DNA from 2 places in the Arthrobacter sp. NEB 688 genome. Region 1 is predicted to be linked to the other one. Evidence: predicted binding sites of a transcription regulator. Region 1 holds the regulator's gene; the other holds the start of a gene.

What was found. Region 1 encodes HrcA, which represses chaperone genes, less so after heat shock. Its sites were predicted from a motif close to TTNGCACTCGNNNNNNNCGAGTGCNAA; they were not measured.
Region 2: the regulator HrcA is predicted to act here: its motif matches at 7,016-7,042, upstream of groES (co-chaperone GroES).

What each region holds. Positions count from the first base shown of each region.
Region 1 covers NZ_CP053707.1:3,287,894-3,302,257, forward strand. The annotation lists partial or broken gene HL663_RS19225 (PhoH family protein) at 1-562, opposite strand, end outside; gene HL663_RS15470 (histidine triad nucleotide-binding protein) at 619-966, opposite strand; partial or broken gene HL663_RS19405 (VOC family protein) at 1,044-1,256, shown strand; gene HL663_RS19410 (VOC family protein) at 1,367-1,480, shown strand; gene HL663_RS15480 (bleomycin resistance protein) at 1,498-2,349, opposite strand; gene HL663_RS15485 (ArsR/SmtB family transcription factor) at 2,346-2,699, opposite strand; gene HL663_RS15490 (16S rRNA (uracil(1498)-N(3))-methyltransferase) at 2,948-3,691, opposite strand; gene dnaJ (molecular chaperone DnaJ) at 3,706-4,833, opposite strand; gene hrcA (heat-inducible transcriptional repressor HrcA) at 4,872-5,903, opposite strand; gene HL663_RS15505 (DUF3097 domain-containing protein) at 6,077-6,952, shown strand; gene HL663_RS15510 (TfoX/Sxy family protein) at 6,956-7,258, opposite strand; gene HL663_RS19415 (DUF4870 domain-containing protein) at 7,406-7,996, shown strand; gene hemW (radical SAM family heme chaperone HemW) at 8,037-9,257, opposite strand; gene HL663_RS15525 (tyrosine-protein phosphatase) at 9,336-10,118, shown strand; gene HL663_RS15530 (hotdog fold domain-containing protein) at 10,131-10,601, opposite strand; gene HL663_RS15535 (NUDIX hydrolase) at 10,653-11,234, shown strand; gene HL663_RS15540 (hypothetical protein) at 11,339-11,908, shown strand; gene HL663_RS15545 (choice-of-anchor D domain-containing protein) at 12,108-14,364, shown strand, end outside.
Region 2 covers NZ_CP053707.1:3,943,367-3,957,730, forward strand. The annotation lists gene guaB (IMP dehydrogenase) at 1-255, opposite strand, end outside; gene HL663_RS18475 (WhiB family transcriptional regulator) at 462-752, shown strand; gene HL663_RS18480 (RNA-binding S4 domain-containing protein) at 987-1,214, shown strand; gene HL663_RS18485 (FtsX-like permease family protein) at 1,302-2,714, opposite strand; gene HL663_RS18490 (ABC transporter ATP-binding protein) at 2,711-3,436, opposite strand; gene HL663_RS18495 (PadR family transcriptional regulator) at 3,433-3,966, opposite strand; gene HL663_RS18500 (aspartate/glutamate racemase family protein) at 4,033-4,728, opposite strand; gene groL (chaperonin GroEL) at 4,831-6,447, opposite strand; gene groES (co-chaperone GroES) at 6,574-6,867, opposite strand; gene HL663_RS18515 (class I SAM-dependent methyltransferase) at 7,114-8,376, shown strand; gene HL663_RS18520 (acyl-CoA dehydrogenase family protein) at 8,383-10,368, opposite strand; gene HL663_RS18525 (PfkB family carbohydrate kinase) at 10,427-11,257, opposite strand; gene HL663_RS18530 (nucleoside hydrolase) at 11,254-12,210, opposite strand; gene HL663_RS18535 (hypothetical protein) at 12,772-14,364, shown strand, end outside.

The sequences.
Region 1 (14,364 bases):
CGACGGCCGGTCGGGTGAGGATGATGCGGTTGACCTGCTTGGCCTGCAGCGCCGCGACGGCCTTGGCCATCGCGAGGTAGGTCTTGCCGGTGCCGGCGGGGCCGATGCCGAAGACGACCGTGTTCTCGTCGATCGCCTCGACGTAGCGCTTCTGGTTGAGCGTCTTGGGCCGGATGGTGCGCCCGCGGCTGCTGACGATGTTCATCGTCAGGACGTCGGCGGGGCGCTCCTTGGTCTGCGCGCGGAGCATCTGGATGGAGCGCTCGACGGCGTCGCGGTTGAGCGGCTGGCCGCCGTCGATGACGTCGAGGAGCTCGTCGAGCAAGCGCTCGATGAGCGCGACGTCGGCGCTCGGGCCGGCGAGGTGGAACTCGTTGCCGCGCACGTGTACCTGCACCTGCGGGAACTGGCGCTCCATCGTCCGCAGCATCTCGTCACGGGGCCCGAGGAGCGTCACCATCTGGACGTCGGCGGGGATCGTGACCGTGTGCAGCGGCACGTGCGGTTGGCTGGGGCTGGAGCCGGCGTCGGTGGCCGGGCCGTCGGTCTGCGCGTCTGACATCGTCGGGCCAGTCTACGGGCCGGGACCGACGGGGATCACGCGGGAATGCGCGCCGGTCAGCCGGGGGGCCAGGTCAGCTCGCGGCCGCCGAGGACGTGCAGGTGGCAGTGGAAGACCGTCTGCTGCGCCGCGGCCCCGGTGTTGGCGACGAGCCGGAAGCCCTCGAGCCCGTCGGCCTCGGCGACCTGCCGCGCGAGGGAGACGGCGTCGGCGAGCTCCTCGGGGGCCTCGGCGGCGAGGGTCCCGACGTCGGGGACGTGCCGACGAGGGATGACGAGGGCGTGCGTCGGCGCCTGCGGGCTGATGTCGCGGAAGGCCAGCGAGTGGTCGGTCTCGGCGACGACGTCGGCCGGGACCTCCCCCGCGAGGATGCGGCAGAACAGGCACTCGGAGGTCTCGCTCATGGGGCGACCCTAGACGCCGGGGCGGGTGTCGGTGCGGCCTGCTGCACTGGGGGTCCACACAGAGCGGGAGGAACGGCATGACGGTGCGGTGGACGGTGGCGGTCGACAGCGCGGACCCACCACGGGTGGCCGCGTTCTGGCGTGAGGCGCTCGGCTACGTGGACGCGCCCCCACCCGAGGGGTTCGCCTCGTGGGAGGAGTGGAACCGCTTCTTCGACGTGCCGGAGGAGGAGTGGGACGACGGCGCCTTCCTCGTCGACCCGGAGGGCGCCCTCCCCCGGCTGTCGTTCCTCCGGGTGCCCGAAGGCAAGGCGACGAAGAACCGCCTGCACCTGGACCTGCAGGTGAGCGGGGGCGCCACCGCCCACCGGACGAGCGGCAGCAGGCGATCGGGTCGGCGGTGCGGCGGCTGGTCGCGGCCGGCGCCACGGTCCTCGACGAGCACCACCATGACGGGGCGCTGGACCACGTCGTCCTCGCGGACCCGGAGGGCAACGAGCTCTGCGTCGTCTGAGCCACCGCCGGCCGGCCTCACATGGTCGGGCGCGCCTGCACGACCCGCCAGCTGCGCCCCTCGGGGTCCACGACCTCGAAGAACGGCAGGCCCCACGGGCTGACCACCGGGCCCACCGCGTCGCCGCCGCGCGCCGCGACCCGGGCCTGCTCGACGACGACGTCGTCGACGTAGATCCAGGGCTGGTCGGCCGCGGGGTCGAGGGTGGCACCGTCGGGCAGCGGCTCGACGACGATGCTGGTCCCGGCGGACCGCAGCTCGAGCCACGGGTGACCGTAGGCGGTGTGCGGCAACGGGTCCGGCTCCTGCGGCAGGGGGTCGGGGGTCCCGAGGCCCAGCACGTCCGCGAGCCAGCGGGCCGCGGCGGCCGGGCGGGCGTAGCGCACGGTCAGCCCGAAGCGGGCGATGTCGCGGACGGCATGGGCGGTCGACCCGCGGCGTTCCACCCACGGCCCGAACCACTTCGGCACGGTGCGGACCCAGGCCGTGCCGCCGGCGTCCCGCCCACCCGGCCGCAGCGTGGCGGTGACGCTCACGAGCGTCCCGGTGCCGGTCGCCTCGAAGACGACCTCGGTCGAGACGTCGTCGAGCGAGCTGTCGAAGGCCAGCCGGCGACCCGGGTCCCACGCCGTGATGCGGGCCAGCTCGAGCACGTCCTCGCCCGCCTCGTCGTACACCTCCAGGAGCCGCCCGCCGGTCCCCGGCTCGCACCGCATCGTGCGCAGGCGCCCGCCGTCGACGTGGTTGATCGGCCCCCGCACCCACCAGAGGTCGAGCTCGTCGGTGAAGACGGCGAACGCCACCTCCGGCGCCGCCGGCACCTCCACCCGCGAGGTCGTCGTGCCCTGCTCCTGCTCCTGCTCGCTCATCCGTCCGCTCCCGTCGTCGTGCGCAGCTCCACGTGGCGGCGGTACGCCTCGAGCTGCTCGTCCCATCCGGTCTGCACCCGGTCCAGCCACGCGCGCACCTCGTCCACCGGGCCCCCGTCGAGCCGGAAGACGCGCAGCCGGGCGTCGCCCTCCCCCCGGGCGTCGGCCACGAGGCCGGCCGCCAGCAGGGTGCGCAGGTGCTTGCTCATCGTCGGGGCGCTGACCCCGACGATCCGGGCCAGCTCGCCGGCGGGCTGCGGCCCGCGGGCCAGCTCCTCGACGACCCGCGCGCGGACCGGGTCCGCGAGGGCGCGCAAGAGGCCCGTCAGGTGCAGCGTGTCCGTCGTCATGACGGCAATGGTTGCCGCATATGGTAACCGACGTCAAGAGGCCCGACGCCGGGAGCGTGCACGAATCGTCGAAGGTGTCGAACGATGCACACCGCCGACCCGCTGCACGTGCACCAATCGTCGAAAGCGTCGAAAGTTGCACACCGCCGACCCGCCGCCCGTGCACGAATCGTCGAAAGCGTCGAAAGATGCACACCGGCCGCATCCCGGGCCCGACCGTCAGCGGGTCGGAGGCGGCTCCGGACGGGTCAGCGCCAGCGGGCGGCGGCGCTGAGGACCGCGAGCGCGGCGGGGCCGGCGCTCGAGGCGCGCAGCACGGTCGAGCCCAGCCGCACCGTCCGCGCCCCGACGGCCTCGAGGGCCGCGACCTCCTCCGGCGCGATGCCGCCCTCGGGACCGACGACGACGAGCACGTCGCCGGCGTCCGGCAGCGCCACCCCGGCCAGCGGCAGCCCGGCGTCCTCGTGCAGGACGAGGACGAGCGCGGCGCCGCGGGCGCGCTGGACGAGGCCCGCGATGGTGACCGTCGGGCCGAGCACCGGGCGACGGGTGCGCCGCGACTGCTTCGTGGCCGCGACGAGCACGGCGTCCCACTTGCGCCGGGCCTTCTCGCCGCGTTCCCCCCGCCACTGGACGATGCTGCGGGCGGCCTGCCAGGGCACGACCTCGTCGACGCCGCACTCCGTGGCCGCCTCGACCGCCTGGTCGTCGCGCTCGCCCTTGGCCAGGGCCTGCACGAGGACGAACCGCGGCGAGGGCTCGGGCTCGTCGAGCACCTCGTCGACGCGCAGGTCGAGCACGTCGCGCCCGACCTCGACGACCTCGCCGCGCACCGCACGCCCGGACCCGTCGGCGAGCACCAGGTGCTCACCGATCCGGGTGCGCCGCACCGCGACCGCGTGCCGACCCTCGGGGCCGTCGAGCCGCACGAGCCCGCCGGGGGCGACGGCGTCGAGCGTCCCGGCGGGCACGAGGTGGACGGGCAGGGTCATCGGCGGGGCCGGCCTCAGCGGGCCTTGAAGGCGTCGCGCAGCTTGCCGAAGAGGCCGCCGTCGGCGGGGTTGGCCATCTTCCCCTGCGGGCGCTCCTCGCCGCGCAGGGTCGCGAGCCGCCGCAGCAGCTCCTCCTGCTCGGCGTCGAGCTTCGTCGGCGTCTGCACGCTCGTGTGGACGATGACGTCACCGCGGCCGCCACCGCGCAGGTGGGTGACCCCGAGGCCGCGCAGCGTCAGCGTGTCGCCGGACTGCGTGCCCCGCCGGATGTCGAGCTCCTGCTGGCCGTCGAAGGTGTCCATCGAGAGCGAGGCCCCGAGCGCGGCGGCGGTCATCGGCAGCTCGACGCTCGCGTGGAGGTCGTCGCCCCGCCGCTGGAAGACCGCGTGCTTGCGCACCGCGACCTCGACGTAGAGGTCGCCGGCCGGGCCGTTGCCCGGGCCGACCTCGCCCTCGCCGGCCAGCTGGATGCGGGTGCCGGTGTCGACCCCGGCCGGGACGCGCAGGGTCAGCGTGCGGCGGGTGCGGACCCGGCCGTCGCCGCTGCACTCGTAGCAGGGGTCGGTGATGATCTGGCCGAAGCCCTGGCAGGTCATGCATGGACGGGTCGTCATCACCTGGCCGAGAAAGCTGCGCTGGACCTGCCGGATCTCGCCGCGGCCCTCGCAGACGTCGCAGGTGCGGGTGCCGGTGCCGGGCTGGCGGCCGTCGCCGTGGCAGGTGCCGCAGCCGACGGCGGTGTCGATGGTCAGCTCCTTCTCGCCACCGAACACGGCGTCGCCGAGGTCGATGTCGAGGCGGACGAGGGCGTCCTGGCCACGCGCGGTGCGCGAGCGCGGGCCGGCGGTCGGCCCGGCGCCCTGGCCGCCGAAGAACGCGTCCATGATGTCGCTGAACGAGAAGCCCTGGCCGAAGCCGGCCGCCCCGCCCGAGTACGGGTCGGCGCCCATGTCGTACTGGCGGCGCTTGTCGGCGTCGGAGAGCACGTCGTAGGCCTGCGAGACCTTCTTGAACTGCTCCTCGGCCTCGGCGCCGGGGTTGACGTCCGGGTGCAGCCGGCGCGCGGCCTTGCGGTAGGCGCGCTTGATGTCCTCGGGGCTCGCGTCGCGGGCGACGCCGAGGTCGGCGTAGTAGTCGTTCACGGGTGGGGGGTCCTCCGTGGGTCGGTGGGTGGCTCGCCTCAGTCGGCGAGGATGCGGGAGACGTACGTGGCGACGGCGCGGACGGCTGCCATCGTCGAGGGGTAGTCCATGCGGGTCGGGCCGACGACGCCGAGACCGGCGACGAGGTCGGCGCCGGAGCCGTAGCCGGTGCTCACCATCGAAGTCGACTGCAGCCCGGCGTAGGGGTTCTCGTGCCCGATGCGGACCGCGAGGCTGCCGCCCTGCTCCGCGACGGTGCCGAGCAGGCGCAGGAGGACGACGTGCTCCTCGAGCGCCTCGAGCACCGGGCCGATGCTCGCCGTGAAGTCGCCGCCCGCGCGGGCGAGGTTGGCGGTGCCGGCGAGGACGAGCCTCTCCTCGCGCTCCTCGACGAGGGAGTCCTCGAGGGCGCCGACGACGGCCCGGACGACCGGTCGCGCGTCGGCCTCGAAGCGCTCGGTGACCCCCGCCAGCTCGGTCGAGGCGTCGGCGAGCGTGCGCCCGGTCGTGGCGGCGTTGAGCTCGGTGCGCAGCGCCGACAGCACGCGCTCGCCGTCCTCCGTCGTGAGGTCGCCGGGGACCTCGATGACGCGCTGCTCGACCCGGCCGGTCGTCGTGATGAGGACGACGAGCAGCCGCTCGCCGCCGATCGGCACGAGCTCGACGTGCCGCACCGAGGAGCGCGAGAGCGACGGGTACTGCACGACGGCGACCTGGCGGGTCAGCGACGCGAGCAGCCGGACGGTGCGGTCGACGACGTCATCGAGGTCGACCGCGCCCTCGAGGAAGTGCGCGATGGCGCGCTGCTCGGCGGTCGACATCGGCTTGATCTGCGAGAGGCGGTCGACGAACAGCCGGTAGCCGGCGTCGGTGGGGACGCGGCCGGCGCTCGTGTGCGGCGCGGCGATGAGGCCGTCCTCCTCGAGCGCGGCCATGTCGTTGCGCACCGTCGCCGCGGAGACCCCGAGGTGGTGGCGCTCGAGGAGTGCCTTGGAGCCGACGGGCTCGGAGGTGTGGACGTAGTCCTGGACGATCGCCCGGAGCACGCGCAGTCGGCGGTCCTCGCTCATCGGTGCACCTCCAGGGGCTGCTCGGCGGTTCGGGCGGACGACGCGGCGGGTACTGGCACTCTCGTCGTCCGAGTGCCAATGCTACGTCGTCGCACCGTCGGGCGCGAAAGCCGAGGGGGCCTCGCGCGTGCCGGTCCCGCGACCCGCCCGTCCGCGCGACTAGCCTCGCCGCCGTGGTGGACAGGTACGGATCCGACGTGCTCTCCGGCGACTGGCGCGCCCCGAAGCGGGGACGCTCGGTCGACCTGCCGGCCGAGCCGGGCACGGTCGTCGAGGACGTCGAGACCGGCTGGGTCGGTGCGGTGGTGCGGGTCGAGAAGGCCGGCGGCATCCACGTCGTGCACCTCGAGGACCGCCGCGGCCGGACGAAGGGGTTCCGGCTCGGGCCGGGCTTCCTCGTCGACGGCGCCCCGGTGACGCTCGTCGCCCCCCGGGCGGCCGAGGCGCAGCGCCTCGCCGCCGCGCGGGCCGCGAGCACCCGGACGGCCAGCGGCTCGGTCGCGGTCCACGGGCAGCGGGCCCGCGTCGCGAGCGGCTCGCGCATCTTCGTCGAGGGCAAGCACGACGCCGAGCTCGTCGAGAAGGTCTGGGGCCACGACCTGCGGGTCGAGGGCGTCGTCGTCGAGATGCTCGACGGGGTCGACGACCTCGCCGGCGCCATCCGCGACTTCGCCCCCGTCCCCGGCCGCCGGATGGGGGTCCTCGTCGACCACCTCGTCCCCGGCACCAAGGAGTCGCGCGTCGTCGACGAGGCACGGGCGCTGCGGCCCTGGGCGCAGCACGTGCTGGTCGTCGGCCACCCCTACGTCGACGTCTGGCAGTCGGTGAAGCCCGGCCGCCTCGGGATGGACGCCTGGCCGGTCATCCCCCGCGGCACCTCGTGGAAGCACGGCATCGCCGCGCACCTCGGCTGGCCGCACGCGACCCAGGCCGACATGGCGCACGCCTGGCGCCGCATCCTCGCCTCGGTCGGGTCCTGGACCGACCTCGAGCCCGAGCTGCTCGGGCGCGTCGAGGAGCTCATCGACTTCGTGACCGCGCCCGAGTAGGGGTCAGCGGGCGGCGCGCGCGGCGGCCACGCCGACGTCGAGCCAGGCCCGCAGCTCCGCGTCGTCCTCGAGCACCGAGGCGTGGACGTCGACCCAGCCGCGGCTGGTCCGCCCCTTCATGACCATCGACTCGACGCCGGCCCGGGCCACCAGCTCGGCGAAGCGCTCCGGCCCGGTCCGCACGAGGAGCCCCCGCGGCCCGACCGAGCAGGCGAGCGCGCCGTCGACCATGAAGGCGACGCCCCCGAACATCCGCTTCTCCTCCGCGGGCGGCAGCGCCGCGCGGACCCGCTCGAGCAGCCCCATCGCGCCAGTGTGGCCCCGGGCGCGACCCCGGCGGTAGGGGTCGGCCCTGAGCGCACCCCGACGCCGACCCCGACATGCCCCCGGAACCGCTTGGGCCGGGGCGGCGTCGGGTGTTCGATGGGACCAGACCCACTCCAGGAGGAAGAGATGAGCGAGAACACCCCTCGCGACGACGTCCCGGGCGACGAGCCCACGCAGATCGTGCCGCCGCCGCCCGCCGGGCCCCCGGCCCCGCCCGCGGCGCCGGCGCCGACCCCCGGCTGGCAGACCCCGGCCGCCGGCGAGGTGCCCCCGCCGCCGCCCCAGCCGGCCTACGCCCAGCAGCAGTACGCCCAGGGACAGCCCGCCCACGGCCAGCAGTACGGAGGCTCGGCGCCGCTCTCCCCGCAGGAGGAGAAGACGTGGTCGATGCTCAGCCACGTCATCGGCCTCGCGGCGATGGTCCTGTCGGCCGGCTTCCTCGGCTTCGTCGGCAGCCTCGTCATCTACCTCGTCTACAAGGACCGCGGCCCGTTCGTGCGCGCCCACGCGTCGAACTCGCTCAACGTCCAGATCACGGCGGCCATCGCGGCCGTCGTCGGGTGGCTCCTCATCCTCACCCTCATCGGCGCGATCATCGGCATCCCGCTGCTCATCGCGGCCTTCCTCTACGCCGTGATCGTGCACATCATGGGGGCGATCAAGGCGAACAACGGCGAGTGGTGGGACCCGCCCTTCACGCCGCGCTTCGTCAAGTGACCCGACGCTGACCCCGGACGTGCGCCGGCCGCTCCCCCGATCAGGGACCGAGCAGCCGGCGCACGACCGTGTCGGCGAGCAGGCGGCCGCGCAGCGTGAGGACGGCCCGGCGGTCACGGACGGCGGCGACTCCCTCGAGGAGCCCGTCGGCGACGAGCCCGGCCACCGCGGTGCGGCCCGCGTCGTCGAGCCGACGCAGGTCGAGCCCCTCGCGCAGCCGCACCCCGAGGAGGACCTCCTCGTCGTGGCGCTGCTCGTCGGTCAGGACCTCGCGGGCCGCCGCCGGCGACTCCCCTGCCGCCAGCCGCGCGGCGTACGCGCGCGGGTGCTTGACGTTCCACCAGCGCACGCCACCGACGTGGCCGTGCGCCCCGGGGCCGACGCCCCACCACGCGTCCCCGCGCCAGTAGCCCTCGTTGTGGCGGCACCGGTCGGCCGGGGTCCGCGCCCAGTTGCTCACCTCGTACCAGCCGTAGCCGGCCTGCGCGAGAACGGAGTCCGCGAGCTCGTACTTGTCGGCCTCGTCGTCGCCCTCGGGCTCCGGCAGCTCGCCGCGCGCCACCTGGCGGGCCATCCGGGTGCCCTCCTCGACGACGAGCGCGTACGCCGAGACGTGGTCCGGCCCGAGCGCGATGGCAGCCTCGAGGCTCGTGCGCCAGTCCTCCAGCGTCTCCCCCGGCGTGCCGTAGATGAGGTCCAGGCTCGTCGCGAGGCCGGCGGCGCGCGCGGCCGCGACGGCGTCGCCGACCCGGGCCGGGTCGTGGGTGCGGTCGAGCGTCGCGAGGACGTCGGGCACGGCGCTCTGCATCCCGATGCTCACCCGGGTGAAGCCGCCGGCCGCCAGCGTGGCCAGGCCCTGCGGGGTGACCGAGTCGGGGTTGGCCTCGGTCGTGACCTCGGCGCCCTGGGCGAGCCCGAAGCGCTCGCGCACGCCGTCGAGGAGGCGCACGAGGTCGTCGGCCGGCAGGAGGGTGGGAGTGCCGCCCCCCACGAACACCGTGTCGACGACCGGGGCGGCGTCACCGAGGACGCGCGCCGCGAGGTCGAGCTCGGCGAGCGCCGTGCCCGCGAAGTCCGCGGTGGAGGCCCCGGGTCCGAGCTCGGTCAGCGTGTAGGTGTTGAAGTCGCAGTAGCCGCAGCGCACCGCGCAGAAGGGCACGTGGAGGTAGAGGCCGAACTGCCCGTCCCCGAGGCGGGCGAGGGCGTCGGGGGGCAGCTCGCCGGTGGCGGGCGCGGGGTCGCCGTCGGGCAGTCGGGGCACGCGCCCAGTCTCGCAAGGTCCACGCGCCGGCCGCTCCCCCGCCCCCGGCCGTCCACCGGCGCTGCCTAGGATGACGAGGTGACAGACCGCTGGATCCACCTCGACGGGCTCGTCAACATGCGCGACCTCGGCGGGCTGCCCACCCGTGACGGGCGCACGACCGTGCCGGGGCGGCTGATCCGCTCCGACAACCTCCAGGACCTCAGCGAGGCCGACGTCGACCGGCTCGTCCGCGAGCTCGGGGTCACCGACGTCGTCGACCTGCGCACCGGGGCCGAGGTGCACGTCGAGGGACCCGGGCCGCTGCGCGCCGTCGGCTCGCTGACCCACCACCACCACTCGCTCATCCAGGAGCGCCCGCCGGGCGAGAGCCTGCGCGAGACCGCGGAGCGCGCCCTGCCGTGGAGCGAGGACGAGCCCGAGCGCGACGCCGCCTTCTGGGCGAAGCACTACCTCGGGTACCTCGCGAGGCGACCCGAGGCCGTGGCCGCCGCCCTCGACGTCGTCGCCCGCGCGGAGGGCGCCGCGGTCGTGCACTGCGCCGCCGGCAAGGACCGCACCGGCACGGTCGTCGCGATGGCCCTGTCGGTGGCCGGCGTCCCCCGCGAGGAGGTCGTCGCCGACTACGTGCTGACCGCCGAGCGGCTCGAGCAGATCGTCGGTCGGCTGATGCCGCGGCCGGCGTACGGCGAGGCACTCAAGCGGCAGAGCCTCGATGACCAGCGGCCTCGCGCCGAGTCGATGGAGGCCATCCTCGACGCGGTCGAGGAGGGCTGGGGCGGCGCCGCCGGCTGGCTGCGCGCCCAGGGCTGGTCGGACGCCGACGTCGAGCGCCTGCGTGACCGCCTCACCGTCGAGTAGCGCGGACAGCGTTCAGCGCGAGGGGCGCTCGCTGACGTAGATGGTGATGACGCCCTCGACGACGACCGTCCCGTCGGTGCGCAGCGCCCGCACCCGCACCGGCACGTCGCCGGAGGCACCGACGGCCCAGTCCCCCGGCGAGGTCTCGGCCACGCAGAGCAGGTCCGTCGTCGACCTCGCGAGGTAGCGCACCTCCATCCCGCGCGGGATCCAGCGGTGGGTCGCCGGCGTCGTCGCCTCGGCGAGCAGCCCCATCGCGGCCTCCAGCCCGTTGCAGACCGCGATCGCGTGCACGCCGCCGAGGTGGTTCTGCACGCCCCATCGCTTGGCGACGACGAGCTCGGCGCGGTGCGGGCCGACCTCGCGCACCCGCGGGCGGACGGTGCGGAAGTAGGGCGCCTTGAGCGCGAAGAGCACCGAGAAGGCCTCGCGCCCGAGCGGACGGGCGGCGAGGCGACGGTAGAGGGCGTGGGTGTCGGTCACGCGCCGATGTTACCCACGGGTAGCGCCGCGGGCGTGGGTAGCGTGGCGCCGGTGACCTCCCCCCTCCCCGGACAGCCCGGCTTCGTCGTGCCCGCCCCCGAGGACCGCCCCCGCTTCGAGCGTCGGGCCGTGCGCGTCCTGCTCCTCGACGAGAACGGCCGGGTGCTGCTCCTCGAGGACTCCGACCTCGGCCTCGACCCCGCGCCGCACTGGTGGAGCACCCCCGGCGGCGGGGTCGACCCCGGCGAGAGCGACGCGCAGGCCGTCGTGCGCGAGCTGTGGGAGGAGACCGGGCTGCGGGTCGCCGAGACCGACCTGGCCGGCCCGGTGATGGCCCGCACCGTCGTCCACGGCTGGAGCGACAAGGTCGTCGACCAGGCCGAGACCTTCTGGGTGGTGCGCGTCCCCGCGTTCGACGTCGACACCTCGGGGCACACCGAGGAGGAGCGGATGACCGTCGTCGCCATCACCTGGTGGGACCTCGACGCCCTCGCGGCGACGGGCGACCTCGTCTGGCCGGTGGACCTGCCCGCGCTCGTGGCCCTCGCCGACCGGCCGCAGGAGTGGCGTGACGCGCCGGTCGACGGTGGCCGGGTCGAGGAGTCGACCGTGCCGCTCGGCCCCCTCATCTGAGGGGGCGGGCGCCCCCGCACCCTCGGGTCCCGCCGCGGGTCCCGGCGGCGCACACTCGAGGGACCGCGACACCCCGTCGCGCCCTGACCCCCCGAGGACGCTCGATGCGCCTGGTCCGGCTGTTCGGCACGACCGCCGTGGTCGTCACCGACACGACGCTGCTCACGGGCGACGCCCTCGGCGACGACCGCAGCCGGCGCCTCCTCGCGCGCCTGGCCCTGGCGGCACCCGGGCCGGTGCCCCTCGCCCGCCTCGAGCGCGACCTCGGCCGTCCCACCCTCCTGCGGCGCGACGCCGCGACCCTCGCGCACGCGCTCGGTGCGCCCGGCCTCGTCGTCGAGCAGGACGACGGGTGGATGCTGCGCCCCGGGTGGGCCCGCGTCGACGTCCAGGTCGCCCACGCCCTCTTCGCGCGGGCCGTGACGGCGCCCCCGACGACGACCCTCGCGCTCGTCCTGCGCGCCCTGCGCAGCTGCTGCACCGCGACCCTGCTCGCCTCCGAGGACGACGCCGCGCCGTGGGTGCTCGAGGCCCGGACCCGCCACGACCGGCTGCTGCGCGACGCCCTCGTCCGGGCGGCCGCCGCCGCCCGCGTCCTCCACGACGAGGAGCTCGCCGACGACCTCCTGGCCCGCGCCCTCACCCCGGCGCCGGCCCACCGCCGCGCCGGCTGAGCGCGCGCTCCACCCACCCAGCGGGCTCGCGTCGCCGGCGCGTGCCGCCCCGCCGTGCGCCGCCCCGACCCGCCCCCGGGCACGGCGGCGCCGAGCGACCCCGCACGCCGTCCGCGGCTGTCCGCCACAGGCTTTCCCCAAGGTGGCGCTGGGTCAATGACCGTGTCCATGGCGACCTGCGGACCCGAGGAGCACGGCCATGACCGCGACCACCATCCACCACACCCGACCTGCCACAACGCCCCACCGGGGGCTGACGACCGCGCTCGTCACGCTGCTCGCCGTCGCGCTCGGCCTCGTGGCCCTGCCGGCCCGGGACGCGCTCGCGGCGGCCGGGCAGCCGGCCGTGTCGCCCGTGCTCGACAGCGGGCACGGGTTCCCGACGTGGTTCGAGGACTCCGGCGGGACCCGCCTCGCGCCGTGTCTCGACCCGACCGACACCCGGTGCGTGGTCCTCGCGGACGCGGGCTACGACCCGGCCCGGCCGCAGGTCTTCCCGACCAACTTCCCCTCGGAGTTCTTCTACCTCGTCGCGGACTCGCAGCGGCTGACGACCGCGGGCTGCTCGGGCACCAAGCGCGGCACGGCCTCGGTCCGCCTGGCCCTCGAGGGAGCCTTCGCCAACGGCGCCCCCGTCCCCGGCGAGCAGATGGTCTTCGGTCGCGTCCGCCTCTCGGTGAGCAGCGGCCTGTGCGCCAACGGCACCTACACCGCCACGACGCCGTTCGGCGCGATCTCCTTCCGGACCGACGCCGCGGGCGCCCTCGCCCGCAACCAGGGGACGACCGACGTCGGCTGCGTCCCGGTCGCGCCGGCGACGTGCGACTGGCGCCTGGCGCTCTCGAGCCCCGTCGCCCGCAGCTTCCTGCGGTGGGACCCCGCCGTCGCCCCCGCGGCCCCGGCCGGCTACCTCGGCGACGCCACGACCGCGCACCGCATCGTCGGTGCCACCTACACCGCTCCGGGAGAGGCGTCCCCGGCGAACTACCTGAGCATCGTGGGCACCAAGCTCACGACGCCGCTGCGCACCGACCTGTTCACCGTCGCCGGCAAGGTCGCCGGCGCTCTCGAGGTGTCGCCGCAGTCGGTCACCGTGGGCGCGACGGAGGTCGGCCGGTCCTCGAGCACGCGGGAGGTGACCGTGCGCAACCTCGCAGCCGGCACGACGACCCCCGGCGCCGTGACCGTCGCCGGAGCCGCCGCGGGCGACTTCCGCGTCGTCGACACGACGTGCGTCAGCACCGCGCTCGTGCGTGACGCCACCTGCCTCGTGCGGGTCGAGTTCTCCCCCACCGCGATCGGTGCCCGCACGGCCGCGTTGACCATCACCCACGACGGCCTGCGCTCCCCGACGACGGTCCCCCTCGCGGGCGAGGGCACGGCGCCGCACCAGGTCCCGCACGCCGTCGCGGACCCGACCTCCCTCGGGTTCGGGCAGGAGCGCCTGCGCGTCCCCTCCGCCGCGCGGACGGTCACGGTGGGCAACACCGGGACCGCCCCGCTGACCCTCGGCACCCTCGAGCTGGCCGGCTCGGGTCGCACGCACTTCGAGAAGGGCTTCGACACCTGCACCGGCGCCGTCGTCCCCGTCGGCGGCACGTGCCGGGTCGACCTCTCCTTCCTCCCGCAGGCCGTGGGCGACCAGTCCGCCGCGCTGCGCATCCCGTCGGACGACCCGGCGGGCACGCTCGAGGTCGCCCTCCAGGGCACCGGCTTCGGCGGGGTCGCCCGGGCCGCGTCGACCCTCGACCCGGCCACCGGCTTCCCCCGGTGGTACCAGGACGAGCGTGGCGTGCGGCTCGCGCAGTGCATCGACGCCACCGACCCGAACTGCATCGTCCTCGCCGGTGGCACCTACCCCGGCAGCGGCCCGGTCTCGTTCCCGAGCACGTTCCCGGACGAGTTCTTCTACAGCGTCGTCGACAGCGACCTCATCACCACGCCCGGCTGCGGCGACAGCCCGCCCGGCAAGATGATGGTGCGGATGGCCCTCGAGGCCGCCTTCGTGAACGGCGAGCCGGTCAGCGGCGAGCAGATGACCTTCGGGCGCCTGCGCGTCAACGCGACGAGCGGCCTGTGCGCCGGCCAGGAGTACTCGGTCGTCCACCCGTACGGCACGTACACCTTCACGGCGGACGCCGCGGGCGGGCTCAAGCGCACGACCGGGACGAGCGACGTCGGCTGCCTCGCCGCCACCGTCGACGCCCCGTGCGCCTGGGACCAGGCCATCGCCAGCCCCGTCCTCGGCGGCTTCCTGCGGTGGGACCCGGCGCGCGGCGCCGCGGCCCCCGCCGGCTACCTCGGGGACGCGACGACGCTGCACCGCGTCGTCGGCTCCTCCTTCGTGCCCGTCGGTGAGTCGGCCCCGGCCAACTACGTCCGGCTCGTGCGGGGCGGCGCCACCCTCGCGCAGACCGACCTGTTCACCGTCATGGGCAAGCTCGCCGGCCCGCTCG
Region 2 (14,364 bases), 660 kb from region 1:
CTCGGTGACGGTGTCCATCGCGGCGGACACGAGCGGGACGCGCAGCGAGATGTCGCGCGTCAGGCGCGAGGTGGTGTCGACCTCGCTGGGGATGACGTCGGTCTCGCCCGGCTGGAGCAGGACGTCGTCGTAGGTGAGGCCGAGGGCCGCGAAGGGGCCGGCGGGCACCGGCTCCGCGGAGGCCGCGCTGACGGCCGGCGTGTCGACCGCAGCGGGGGTGGTGGTGTCGCGCGTCTCGTCGAGTCCGAGGCTCATCACCCGATTCTACGTCCCCCTCCGGTCGGTGCCGGACGGGCCGGGCGCCGGCCGGCGGTCGTCGCTCCGGTTGCGGACTTGAGGGACCCGCGCAACCCTTGACCAAAGCCTTACCCGGCGCTTGCCCGGAGATCGACAAAGCCCCCATACGGTGAAACACGTGCCACCCGAGGGGGGCGGCACACGATCATCGTGGAGGTGGAGCAATGGCCGAGATCACCCGGCTCCCGGGCCCTGTCGCGGACCTGTGGGAGTGGCAGCTCGAGGGCTCCTGCCGCCGGGTCGGTCCCGAGGTGTTCTTCCACCCGGAGGGCGAGCGGGGCAGCAAGCGCTCCCGCCGCGCCACCGCGGCCAAGGAGATCTGCCTGGCCTGCCCCGTCATCCAGCAGTGCCGTGAGCACGCCCTGGCCGTCCGCGAGCCCTACGGGGTCTGGGGCGGTCTGACCGAGGACGAGCGCGAGAGCGTCTACGCCCGCCAGCGTCACCTGGCGTCCTGACCGGACGCCACCGCAAGCCGGTTCCCGCCCCACGCGGGAACCCGTCGGCCCTCCGGGGGCCGGCCGAGGAAGCGGTGGACCGTGGGGGCGAGAGCCCACGGTCCGCCGCTCCTCACCACCGCAGGACCCGTTCGTGGGGGCGAGAGCCCACGGCCAGTGGTCCGCGACCGTGGGATCGCGCCCGGACGGCACACGTGCTCGCCGTCCGGGCGCGGCCACGCGTAGCCTGAGCCGGTGCCCGACGACGCCCTCGAGGTCCCCATCCGTGACGAGTCCATCCGGCTCGGCCAGCTGCTCAAGCTGAGCGGTCTCGTCGACGACGGCGCCACCGCGCGCGAGGTCGTCGAGCGCGGGCTCGTCTACGTCAACGGCGAGGTCGACACCCGCCGCGGCCGCCAGGTGCGCGTCGGCGACGTCGTCGCGCTCGACGGCGGCGGCAGCCTGCGGGTCACCTCCGCCTGACCCCCTCAACCCACTGAGTGCCCGTCCGCCACCTCCGAGGGGCCCGGATGGGAGTCCGGAGGTGGCGGATGGGCAAGACGTCGAGGCTCAGGCGGGGACGCGGGCCTCGGAGACGTCGGTGCTCGCCGGCAGGGCCGCCGTCGCAGCCACCGCTGCCGCCGTGGCCGCGAGCGACACCACGAGGATGAACAGGGTGAGGGCGGCAGCCGGCAGCCCGGCGCCGTCCTGAGACACGGCGAGGGCGAAGAACCGGGCGAAGAGCGCACCGACGAGCGTCGTGACGACCACCGCCGGCACGACCGGCAGGACCGCCTCGACGACGACCGCCCGGGCGATGACCGCCCGCGGCACCCCGGCGGCGACGGCCGTCGCCAGACTGCGACGCCGCTCGACGACACCCTCGACCTCGGCGACGAGCAGCCCCAGCGCGCTGGCCGCCGTCGCCAGCCCGAGCGCGACGAGCACGAGGGTGTAGGTCTGGGCGAAGAAGCCGCCGGTGTCGCCCTGTCGTTCCATCTGGGCGAGCGTGTCCGCACGGAGCACCAGCGCCGCTCCACCGACGAGGCACCCGAGCAGCAGGGTGAGCCGGGAGGCACCCCGTCGCTGCTGCGCCTCCATCCGGCGTCCGGCCAGCAACAGGTCCGCCCGACCTGCCCCGACGGCCAGTCGGGCGCCGATGAGGACCGCGAGCTCGCCGGCGAGGCCGGCGGCGCCGAGGGCCAGCAGGACGACCGCGGCCAGGAGCAGCAGCGGCCAGACGATGTTCGGCAGCGCGGGCGCGATGCGCAGCAGACCGATGATCAGCCCGCCGAGGGCCAGGCCCGACGCGGCGAGCGCTCCGGAGCGCGCCACCCGGCGGCGCGTCGACCCCTCGTGCAGGACGCGGCCCTCGCGGCGCGCGGCACCGACGGAGGCCGAGACCGTCACGAGCAGGGGCAGCAGGACGAGGCCGGGCAGGGCGACCCACCAGGTCGGCACCCGGTCGGTCGGCAGGAGGAGGGCGTCCGCCATCCACTCGGTGCGGGTCGGTGCCGACACGCTGTCGGGCCCGACGGCGACCGGCGCCCCGATGGTCCCGACGACGAGGGCGAACAGCCCGTAGAGCGGCACCCCGAGGACCACCCCGCCCACCGACGCCAGGCCACCCTCGATGGCGATGACCCGGCGCAGCTCCCGTCGCGTGGCCCCGAGCCGGGCGAGGTCCTCGAACCGGCGCTCGCGGGCGGGCGCCCCGATCCGCGAGCACTGCGCCGCGAAGGCGAGGAAGGGCAGGCAGAGCAGCGCCAGTGCGAACACCGTGCCACCCCGGAGCCCGGGCTCGGTCCACAGCCCGACGTTCGCGTACACCGTGCCGCTCATGGGGTCCGGCGAGGTGACGACGGCCCCGGCGAGCAGGACGAAGACGGCCGCGACCGCCGTCGAGGCCACCGTGAGGACGATGCGCAGCCGGTCCGACCGTCCGCCGCGGAACGCCAGCCAGGTGGCCCCCGCCCAGGTCATCGCCCCTCCCCCGCCCCGACGACGAGCCCGTCGCGCAACCGGACCTCGCGGTCGCAGTACGCGGCGACGGTCGCGTCGTGGGTGACGACGACGAGCGTCGCCCCCCGCTCGCGCACCGAGCCGAGCAGCGTCGCCATGACCCGCTCGCCGCCGACACTGTCGAGCGACCCGGTCGGCTCGTCGGCCAGCACGACGTCCGGGGCCGTCACGACGGCCCGGGCGATGGCCACCCGCTGCGACTGCCCGCCCGACATGTCGATGGGCCGGCGGTCGGCGACGTCGTCGACGCGCAGCTCGGCGAGGACGGCGCGCGCCGCCTCGAGCGCATCACGCCGCGAGCGGCCGAGGAGGAGCAGCGGCAGCGCGACGTTCTCGACCGCCGTGAGGTCGGGGACCAGCTGGCCGTACTGGAACACGATGCCGAAGCGGGTGCGCCGCAGCCGGGCCCGCTCGGCCTCGGCGAGGTGCGACACGGTCGCGCCGTCGAGGGCGACGTTGCCCTCCGTGGGGACGAGCACCCCGCCGAGGGCCAGCAGCAGCGTCGACTTGCCGGACCCCGATGCGCCCGTGATCGCGACCCGCTCCCCCGCGGCGACGTCGAGGTCGACGCCGGCCAGGGCTCGGGTGCGCCCCTGGTGCACGACGATCCCGCGGGCGGCGAGCCGGGGCACCGCCGGTCGGGGTGCCTCGACGTCGGTGGTGGCGTGGGGCTGCGGGGTCATCGGATCTCCTCGGTGAGGTCGACGACGCGGTCGGCGGCGGCCTCGAGCCACCGCACGTCCGCGTCGAGGTGGGCGATGGCGTGGTCGGTGGCGAGGCGCTCGCCGAGGGTGAGCGCCGGGTCGGTCTTGGTGCGGGTCAGCTCGCGCATCCGGTCGACGACGGCGACGCGCTGCCGGTCGAGGAACGAGCGGGCGGCGTCGGGGCCGAGGGCCAGCATGGCGACGGTGGCGCGGGTCGCGAGCGGGTGCGAGAGCAGCGCGTCGGGCGGCTCGGTGGACCCGGCCCAGCGCTCGAGCTCCGCCCGGCCCGCCGCGGTCAGCGCGTAGACCCGGCGGTCCGGGCCGCCGTCGCGCTCGACCGCGGCGAGCTCGACCCATCCCCGGGCGGCCGCCCGGTCGAGGGCCGTGTACACCTGGCCTGCGGCGATGGGTCGCGCCGACGGGAAGGCGGCGTCGTACGCCCGCTTGAGGTCGTAGCCGTGCTGCTGCCCCCTCGACAGCAGCCCCAGCAGCACGTGTCCCGTCGTCATGCGTCCACTATTCACCGTGTGACTAGTCAGGGCAAGGGCGGTTGCGAGAATCTGCAGAGGCGCAGGTCAGGGGGTCGCGCAGAGCCAGTCGACGCCCGCGGCGACGTGCAGGGCCGTCGTGTCGACGAGCGGGACGTCGGCGTCGCCGTCGTGCAGCAGCAGGCCGATCTCGGTGCAGCCGAGGACGACGGCCTCGGCCCCCGCGTCGACGAGCCGCCCCACGACCTCGCGGTAGGCCGCGCGCGACCCCTCGCGGACGACGTCGCGGACGAGCTCGTCGTAGATGACCCGGTGCACGAGCGCGCGGTCCTCGGCGCCGGGCACGAGCACCTCGAGGCCATGGGCGCGCAGGCGGTCGGCGTAGAAGGCCTGCTCCATCGTGAAGCGCGTCGCGAGGAGGCCGACCCGGCGGTGCCCGCCGGCGAGCAGGGCGTCGGCCGTGGGGTCGGCGATGTGCAGCAGCGGCACCCCGGCGGCGTCCTCGATCTCGTCGGCCACCCGGTGCATCGTGTTCGTCGCGAGCAGCAGCGCCTGCGCCCCGCCGGCGGCCAGCCCTCGGGCGGCGTCGGCCAGCAGCCGCGCCGTGCCCGGCCAGTCGTCGGCGTGCTGGGCGGCCGCGACCGGCGCGAAGTCGACCGAGTGCAGCAGGAGGCGCGCCGAGTGCAGCCCGCCGAGCCGCGCCGCCACCCCCGCGTTGAGGCCGCGGTAGTAGGCCTCGGTCGAGGTCCAGCTCATCCCGCCGAGCACCCCGAGCAGCCGCATGCGCCGACCCTACGCCGGGGGCCCGACGACCCCCGGGACGCACGACGCCGCCCGGCCCCCTGACGGGGACCGGGCGGCGTGCGGTGTCGCGAGAGGTGTGGCTCAGTGGCCGTGGCCGTGGCCCTGGCCACCGGCGGCAGCCGGCTCCTCTTCCTTCTTCTCGACGACGAGGGTGTCGGTCGTCAGGACCATCGAGGCGATCGAGGCCGCGTTGCGCAGCGCCGAGCGGGTGACCTTGACCGGGTCGATGACGCCGGCCTTGACGAGGTCCTCGTACTCGCCGGTGGCGGCGTTGAGGCCCTGGCCCGCGGGGAGCTCGGAGACCTTCGCCACCGCGACGTAGCCCTGCAGGCCCGCGTTCTCGGCGATCCAGCGCAGCGGCTCGGCCGCGGCCTTGCGCACGATGTTCGCGCCCACGGCCTCGTCACCCTCGAGCCCGATGGTGTCGAGGACGGCGACGGCCTGGATGAGCGCGGAGCCACCGCCGGAGACGATGCCCTCCTCGATCGCGGCGCGCGTCGCGGAGATCGCGTCCTCGATGCGGTGCTTCTTCTCCTTGAGCTCGACCTCGGTGTGCGCGCCGACCTTGATGACGCAGACGCCGCCGGCGAGCTTGGCGAGGCGCTCCTGGAGCTTCTCGCGGTCCCAGTCGGAGTCGGTGCGCTCGATCTCCTGCTTGATCTGCGCGACGCGGCCGTCGACGTCGGAGGCGTCGCCGCCGCCGTCGATGATGACCGTCGAGTCCTTGGTCACGACGACGCGACGGGCCTGGCCGAGCGTCTCGAGACCGACCTGGTCGAGCTTGAGGCCGACCTCCTCGGCGACGACCTGGCCGCCGGTGAGGACCGCCATGTCCTGGAGCATCGCCTTGCGGCGGTCGCCGAAGCCGGGGGCCTTGACGGCGACGACGTTGAACGTGCCGCGCATCTTGTTGACGACGAGCGTCGAGAGGGCCTCGCCGTCGACGTCCTCGGCGATGATGACGAGCGGCTTGCCCGACTGGACGACCTTCTCGAGCACCGGCAGGACGTCGGCGATCGCCGAGATCTTGCCCTGGTTGATGAGCACGTAGGCGTCCTCGACGACGGCCTCCATGCGCTCCGGGTCGGAGACGAAGTACGGGGAGATGTAGCCCTTGTCGAACTGCATGCCCTCGGTGAACTCGAGCTCGGTGGAGGCGGTCGAGGACTCCTCGACGGTGATGACGCCGTCCTTGCCGACCTTGTCGAACGCGTCGGCGATCGTCGAGCCGATCTCGGCGTCCTGCGCGGAGAGCGAGGCGACCTGGGCGATCTCGTCCTTGGACTCGATCTCGCGGGCGTTCTCGAGCAGGCGCTCGGAGACGGCGTCGACGGCCTTGTCCATCCCGCGCTTGAGGCCCGAGGGGGCGGCGCCGGCCGCGACGTTGCGCAGGCCCTCCTTGACCATCGCCTGGGCGAGGACCGTGGCGGTCGTCGTCCCGTCACCGGCGACGTCGTTGGTCTTGGTCGCGACCTCCTTGGCGAGCTGCGCGCCGAGGTTCTCGTAGGCGTCCTCGAGCTCGACCTCGCGGGCGATCGTGACGCCGTCGTTCGTGATCGTGGGGGCGCCCCACTTCTTGTCGATGACGACGTTGCGGCCCTTCGGGCCGAGCGTCACCTTGACGGCGTTGGCGAGGGCGTCGACGCCCCGCTCGAGCGCCTTGCGGGCGGAGTCGTTGAACTCCAGTTCCTTGGCCATGGGTGTCCTTTGCTGGGGGTGACGGGCGGCGCGGTGCGCCCGGCCCGTCGCGTGGGTCAGGGGGATGCCGGACGCGTCCCGGCGGCACGAGGCCGCCGGGACGCGGTCACGGCGTCAGCGGGTTGCTCAGCCGACGACGGCGAGCACGTCGCGCGCCGAGAGGATGAGGTACTCCTCGCCGGCGTGCTTGATCTCGGTGCCGCCGTACTTGCTGTAGATGACCCGGTCGCCGACCTGGACGTCGAGCGGGACCCGGTTGCCCTTGTCGTCGATGCGACCGGGGCCGACCGCGAGGACCTCGCCCTCCTGGGGCTTCTCCTTCGCGGTGTCCGGGATCACGAGGCCGGACGCGGTGGTCTGCTCGGCCTCGAGGCTCTTGATGACGATGCGGTCCTCGAGCGGCTTGATGGAAACCGACACGGTGTGCTCCTCCCCTTGCTGGGATGAGTCGAAGTGGACGGGACGTGCGCGTCCGGGCCGTGCTCGCCGTCGCGGGGGTCGACCGCGGCCCGGGGGTGCGCTGGCACTCGCACGGGGCGAGTGCCAATGAGGCAAATCTAGGCCGCGCTTAGCACTCGGTCAACTCGAGTGCCAGCCGGGCGCGGCGGCCGGGCCCGCCGGGGTTCGCGCGGGGGCCGACAGCGGCGGGTGGCAGGATGTCCGGCCGTGGACGTCGGCATCGTGCGAGCGCTCGGGTCGCCCGACGGCAAGGAGCTCCTGCGCTCCCTCCCGGCCTACGACCCGGCCGCGGTCTTCGGGCTCCAGGACCGCCTGCGCCGGGAGGGCCACGCCCCCGACTTCGTCGCCGCGGTGCTCACCCAGCAGCGCCTGCGCGCCCGGGCCGTCGCGAAGTTCGGCGAGTTCGCCGACGACCTGCTCTACACCCCCGACGGCCTCGAGCAGGCCTCGCGCCTGGAGGTCGCCGCGACCCACGCGGGGCGCTTCTACGAGGCCTCGCTCGCGACCGTGCACGACCTCGGCTGCGGCATCGGCAGCGACGCCGTCGCGATGTCGGCGCTCGGCGTGACCGTGCAGGCCGTCGACATCGACCCGGTCACCGCGGCCGTCGCCGACACCAACCTGCGGCCGTGGCCGGACTCGCGCGCCCACGAGGGCTACGCCGAGGAGTTCGAGCCGCCGCGCGACCCGCTGCGCTCGCGGGTCGGCGTCTGGCTGGACCCGGCGCGTCGCATCCCGGGGCAGACCGGCCGGCACGGGCGCATCAAGCGGGTCTTCCGGCTCGACGAGATCCGCCCTTCGTGGCAGTTCGTCCTCCAGGTGGCGACGGCGGTGCCCGCCACCGGCGCGAAGCTCTCGCCGTCGATGCCGCACGACGCGATCCCGCTCGGCACCGAGGCGCAGTGGACGTCGTACGCCGGCGAGGTGCTCGAGTGCGCCGTCTGGTGGGGGCCGCTGGCGCACCGGCCGGGCCGCAGCGCGCGCATCCTCGCGCCGGGCCGCTCCCCCGTCGTCGTCGACGAGACGATGGCCGAGCCGGAGCCGCCGACCGCCGAGGGCACGGGCTCGATCGGCGCCTGGCTCTACGAGCCCGACCGCGCCGTCACGCAGGCCGGGCTGCTCGGCGCCGTCACCGGGGCGACGCTCGGGGTCGAGGTCGACACCGGGCTCGGGTACGTCCTCTCGGACGCCGAGGTCGACCTGCCGTACGCGCGGCGGTACGCGGTGCTCGAGTCGATGCCCTTCACCGTCAAGACGCTGCGGGCCTGGATCAAGCAGCACGGCGTGACCGGGCTGACGATCAAGAAGCGCGGGGTCAGGCTGGACGACGACGAGCTGCGGCGGCAGCTGCGCATCGGGCGCGGCGCCGGCGACGGGGCGCAGGCGACCGTCGTCCTCACGCGGGTCGCGGGACGGCAGACGGCGATCGTCGTCGAGCCAGCCGCCCCGCCCGCAGCGCCCGCCGGCTGAGGCGGGTCAGGGGCCGACGAGGTCGCGCGCGCCGAGGACCTCCGGCGGGATGCCGAACGCCTCGACGAGCTCGAGCGCGACCGGACGCAGGCGACGCAGCAGCCCCGTCACCTCGCGCGTGATGGCCTTCGAGCGCGGCGCCGAAAGCCGGCCGTGCTCGAGGAACCAGCCGCGGTCGGCCTCGATGGTCACGAGCGCGTGGAGGTCGCACAGCGCCCCGAGCACCTCGCGCGTCGGCCCGGGCGGCTGGGCCCGCACCTGCGCGACGAAGGCCTCGACGACGAGCCGCTCGACGTGCGACCGGGCCGCGGCGATGACGTGGTCCTGGACGTCGTTGAAGACCTCGCCCGGAGGTCGGCCCGCGTCGACCCCGGCCTTGAGCCGCCGCGCGACCCCGGAGACCTGGTGCTCCTCGCGGAAGCGCAGCATCGCCAGGTGGTAGTCGGGGTCGAGCAGCCCGGCATCGGTGTCGGCACCCTCGCGGCTCCCGGGCAGCACGTCCCGGATGCGCTCGAGCAGCTGGTGCGCCGCGGTGCGCTCGACGACGGTGTCGACCGCCAGCCCGGCGACGAAGCGGACCATCCCGCGCTGGTCGAGGTCCTCGAAGGAGGAGGAGTAGTCGGTGAGCAGGCCCTTGGCGACGAGCTGGAGCAGGACGTGGTTGTCGCCCTCGAACGTCGTGAAGACGTCGGTGTCGGCCTTGAGCGCCGCGAACCGGTTGGCCGACAGGTAGCCGGCGCCACCGCAGGCCTCGCGGCACTCCTGGATGGCGTCCGTCGCGTGCCAGGTGGCGAGCGCCTTCTGGCCGGCGGCGCGCGACTCGAGGGCGCGGACGTCGCGCTCGGGCGCCTCGGGGGTGTCCGGCGAGAAGACCTCGTGCAGCTGCCGCGCGACCTCCTGCTGCGCGGCGCTCAGCGCGTAGGCGCGGGCGACGAGCGGCAGCAGCCGGCGCTGGTGCATCCCGTAGTCGAGGAGCAGCGTCTCCTCCTCGGTGCCGGGGGCCTCGAACTGGCGGCGGCGCAGCCCGTAGCGGACGGCGATCTCGAGGGCCACCTTGGATGCCGCGAGCGCTCCCCCGCCGACGCTGACCCGGCCCTGGACGAGCGTGCCGAGCATCGTGAAGAAGCGCCGGTTCGGGTTCTCGATGCTCGAGCGGTAGGTGCCGTCGTCGTCGATCTGCGCGAACCGGTCGAGGAGGTTGGCGCGCGGGACGCGCACGTCGTCGAACCAGAGGCGCCCGTTGTCGACGCCCTCGAGCCCGAGCTTGGTGCCGCAGTCCTCGACCCGCACGCCGGGCAGGACCGCGCCGTCGCGGCGGATCGGGACGAGCACCGCGTGGACGCCGTGGGCCTCGCCGCCCACCTCGAGCTGCGCGAAGACGACCGCGAGCTCGCCGTCCTCCGCGGCGTTGCCGATGTAGTCCTTGCGCGAGGCGTCGTCGGGGGTGCGGACGACGATCTCGTCGGCGGCGGGGTCGTAGGTGGCGGTGGTGCCGAGCGCCTGGACGTTGCTGCCGTGGCCGGTCTCGGTCATCGCGAAGCAGCCGAGCAGGCGGCCCGAGAGGATGTCGGGCAGGTAGCGCTCGTGGTGGGCGCGCGTACCGAGCTGGAGCACCGCGCCGCCGAAGAGGCCGAACTGCACCCCGGACTTCACGACGACGGACAGGTCACCGTAGGCGAGGGTCTCGAAGGCGGCGATGGACGCGCCGATGTCGCCGCCGCCGCCCACCGAGCGGGGGAAGCCGTGGGCGGCCTGGCCGCGCTCGCCGATCTCGACGACGAGGTCGCGCACCCGGCGGCGCAGCTCGGCGCGGGGCAGGTCGCGCTGCTCGTCGAGCAGGTCGGTGTGCTCGGCCAGCGCGGCGCGCACCTCGTCGCGGACGGCCGCGTGCGGCCCGTCGAGGACGGCGCGCAGGGCGGCGGGGTCGGCGTCCAGGGCGGGCGGGACGCGACGGGTCGGGTCGGCGGTGCGGACGGCGTCGGTGGCGGCCATGGCGTCACCATGACACGGCGTCAGCAGCGTTCGGAGGCTCCGTGACGCGCGAGGTTACTCACAGGTAGGGGTCGGGCTGGGCGCCCTCGCGGGCGACGGCGGCGGACCCTGCGGCGAGGGCCGCGTCGAGCGCCTCCTCGCGCGTGGCACCGCGCGCCAGGGCCGCGGCGAGGGCCCCGACGAACGCGTCGCCGGCGCCGGTCGTGTCGACGGCGCCGCCCTCGACCGGGTGGGCCGGCATCGTCACGCCGTCCCACGAGGCGCCGTTGGCCCCGAACGTGACGAGCAGCGAGGCCGGCTCGGCGCCGGCCTCGGCGAGCGCCTGCATCTCGAGCTCGTTGGCGACGACGGGGTCGCCGAGGGCGATGACGTCGGCGGGGAGCGAGGACCACGGGGCGACGTTGAGCACGACCCGGGCGCCGCGGCCGGCGGCGACACGGGCGGCCTCGCAGACGACCGGCACCGGCACCTCGAGCTGGAGGACGAGGACGTCGCCCTCGCCGAGCGTGCGGATGGCGCCGACCTCGGCGGCGCCGACCTCGTCGTTGGCCCCGGGGACGACGACGATGGAGTTCTCGCCGTCGTCGGAGACCTGGATCAGCGCGTGGCCGGAGGTCGCGCCCTCGACGACGCGCACGCCCTCGACGTCGACACCGAGGCGGGCGAGCCGCTCGCGGTAGGCGCGGCCGCCGTCGTCGTCGCCGACGCAGCCGACCATCGCGACGTCGGCGCCGGCTGCCGCAGCGGCGACGGCCTGGTTGGCGCCCTTGCCGCCGGCGAGCCGGCTCAGGCCCTCACCGAGGACGGTCTCGCCGGGGCGGGGGTGGGACTCGACCCGGGTCACGAGGTCGACGTTGAGCGAGCCGAGGACGAGCACGCGGCCGGTCATCGGGCCTCCCCTCCCACGGTGTCGAGCCAGAGCTGGGCGACCCGCGGGCCGTCGATGGCCAGCGCGACGTCGACCATCGCGGGCGAGACGCCGTGGGGGTCGTGCGCCATGTCGCCGCTCCAGTCGCGGGTGTCGACGATGGTCCGCCCGCGCGTCCACGTGCCCGACAGCTCGACGCGGACGGGCCGCCGCTCGGTGCGCACGGCGTCGGGGGCGAGGAGCATCGCCACCGCACCGGCGTCGCCGATCGTCGCGCCGTCGTTGGCGAAGCGCCGGTGGTGGAAGGAGACGAGGTCGGCGGCGAGCCGCGCCACCGGAGTGCCGACGGTGCGCAGCCGCTCGACGTCCGCGTCGGTGACCTTGGGGTCGTAGAAGACGTCGAGGCCGTACATCGCGATGGGCACCTCGTGGGCGGCGCAGGCGTCGAGGACGACGGCGGCGGCCTCGGGGTCGTGGAAGACGTTGAACTCGGCGGCGGCCGTCGCGTTGCTGACGTTCGCGCCGCCGCCCATGAAGACGATGCGGCCGATCCGCGCGAAGGCCTCGGGATGCACGCGCGCCAGGAGGGCGATGTTCGTCATCGGGGCGAGCGGGACGAGGGTGACCGGCTCGCCGGCGTCGGCCGTTGCGGCGATGGTGTCGCGCAGGAGGTCGATGGCGATGCGGGCGTCCGGCTGCAGGGTCGGCGCCGGCATCCCGAGGTCGGCCATCCCGTCGGAGCCGTGGACGTGGCGGGCGTCGACCGGCTGCTCGAGCAGCGGCCGGGACGCGCCCACGCCGACCGGGACGTCGGTCCTGTTGGCGGTCTCGAGGACGAGCAGGGTGTTGCGCACGACGTCGGCCAGCGGCGCGTTGCCGCCGACGCACGTCACCGCCCGCACATCGAGCCCCGGATGGAGAGCCGCGAGGAGGAGGGCGCAGGCGTCATCGACGCCCGTGTCGACATCGAGCACCACCGGAATCCGCTGCACGGGACAGATCATCCACGATCAGCCGCCCCAACCGTCAGGGCCCGCCCAGCTCATAGCGAGAACGGCCACGCGACGCTGGTCTTGCCTCTCCCCTGACGCACGCAGCCCGCGTCACACCGCCCAGAAGGGGCTCCTCCCCACGCAATATGCAAATGGTCGAGCGACCGACACGTGCGTGCTGGCCGCAAGGGGAAGCTGAGCTCGATTCGAACGTTGGGAGGGGAGGGCATCGACGCTTCTCAGCGTCTGAAGTGCGGGCTCTGGCGGGAGTCCAGGTCAAGGCGCACTGACGGCCCGAGGTCGCACACGAGGTCGCACACGAAATCAATAGACTTGAGCGTGAGCTAGGCCGTGCACGTACGTCATCCGTGGACCGAGTTGCCTAGGTGGAGAGGAAGTTCCTATGGCAACGTACGGAGGCAGTTCGCGCGGCCCTGGCGCCATAAGGGCCGGTCGAACCGGTAAGTGTCGTACCTCACTGCCAGACTTGCCTCAACGTTTCGAGCGGGAGGCATCTTGAGTACCAACAGCGAGCAGTTGCGCGTGCTCGTCGAGCGCGTCGACAGCATCTTGGCTACTCGCCGAGGGCTTCTCCCCGCCGTTCAACGCGAGGTCGACCACGCCGCACGCCGCAAGGGCGATGTCGAGCACCTCCTCTCACTGCTCGCTGAGCTCAAGCAGATGGAGGCGGACCAGGACGCCCTCCAGCGCATCGAAGGCGCGATCGACGACCTGAACCGACTGCTCGCCTCGTTCGGTACTCGCGAAGAGGCCCTGGAAGCGCTCCGGGTGCGGTTCAGCAGGGACACCGTCAACATAGGCGTGTCCGGTGAGGCTCGCGTAGGCAAGTCCACGACCCTCCAGAAGTTCTCTGGCCTGACGGACACGCAGATCCCCACCGGCAAGGGCCTCCCCGTGACAGCCGTGCGGTCGGAGATCTTCAACAGTGCCGACGAACGCGCCGAGGTGACGTTCCGCGACCAGAAGACATTCGTCACTGAGTACGTTCAGCCTCTGCTTGAGATCGTCAACAGGCACCTCGACACGCCGCTGGCGGTCGACACCCTGGCTGGCCTGCGGACGGCCAAATTCCCCGAGACGCTCGGGACAAACGTCGACTCGGTCAGCACCGACAGTTTGAGCAGACTGCTCGACGCGCAGAGGAGCCTCAGCACCTATGAGTCCCTCCTCACCGGCAGCATGAAGCAGGTCGCCCTTGGTGACCTCCGCAGCTACGTTGCATACCCGACCAAGGAGGACCTCGACGCGCAGAAGTCGACCGGCACTCCACCGAACCGCTCCTACATCGCGGTCAAGTCGGTGAAGATCTTCTGCCCATTCCCCCGGATCGAAGGCCTAAAGATTGGTCTCGTCGACCTCCCCGGGCTTGGCGAGATCGGCGAGTCGGTTGCCGACATGCACCTGCATGGTCTTGAGGACGGCGTCGACCAGATCTTCCCCATCATGCGTCCCACAGACGCAGAGGGCTATGCAAAGCAAGGCATCGCGAGCAACATCGACCATCTCCGACGCATCCAGCCTGGCATCAAGCGACGCGGCGACCTGATCACCGCTGGCATCAATGTCACCGAGGGTCTGAGCGAGACTGTCGAGACCCTCAAGGACGACTTCGAGCGCAAGATCAACAGCGCAAGCTCGGACCGCATCGAGGTGCTCGAATACACGGCCATCGACGACTTGTCTGTGGCAGACCTATTTGACTCCCTCTTGCAGCGCGTGAGCGATCGACTGCCGACGATGGACCAAGAGGTCTTCGCTTACGCGCTGGCCAGCGAAGCCAGCGAGGCCGACGTGACCGGAACGCTGGCGGAACTGAACCGCACACTGACACACCTCCTCCGCCTGATCCCGATTCCCGCGGCCGTAGTTCTAAAGCAGATCAACCGCATCGCTAGCGGCCTGATCCACGAATACAACATCTTCCAGAAGAAACTGGACGACCAAGCCGACGAGCACAGCGACTGGTACGTGGCCTTCGACGCGGACGTCGCCAGGATCCACGATCAGTCAGACGCTTGGATCCAAGACGGATTCTTCATGGGGCAAGACGAGTGGGAGTCAGCAGCACGCGGCCAGAAGGACTACTACAACTGGTACCGCAACGAGGCCCAGCGG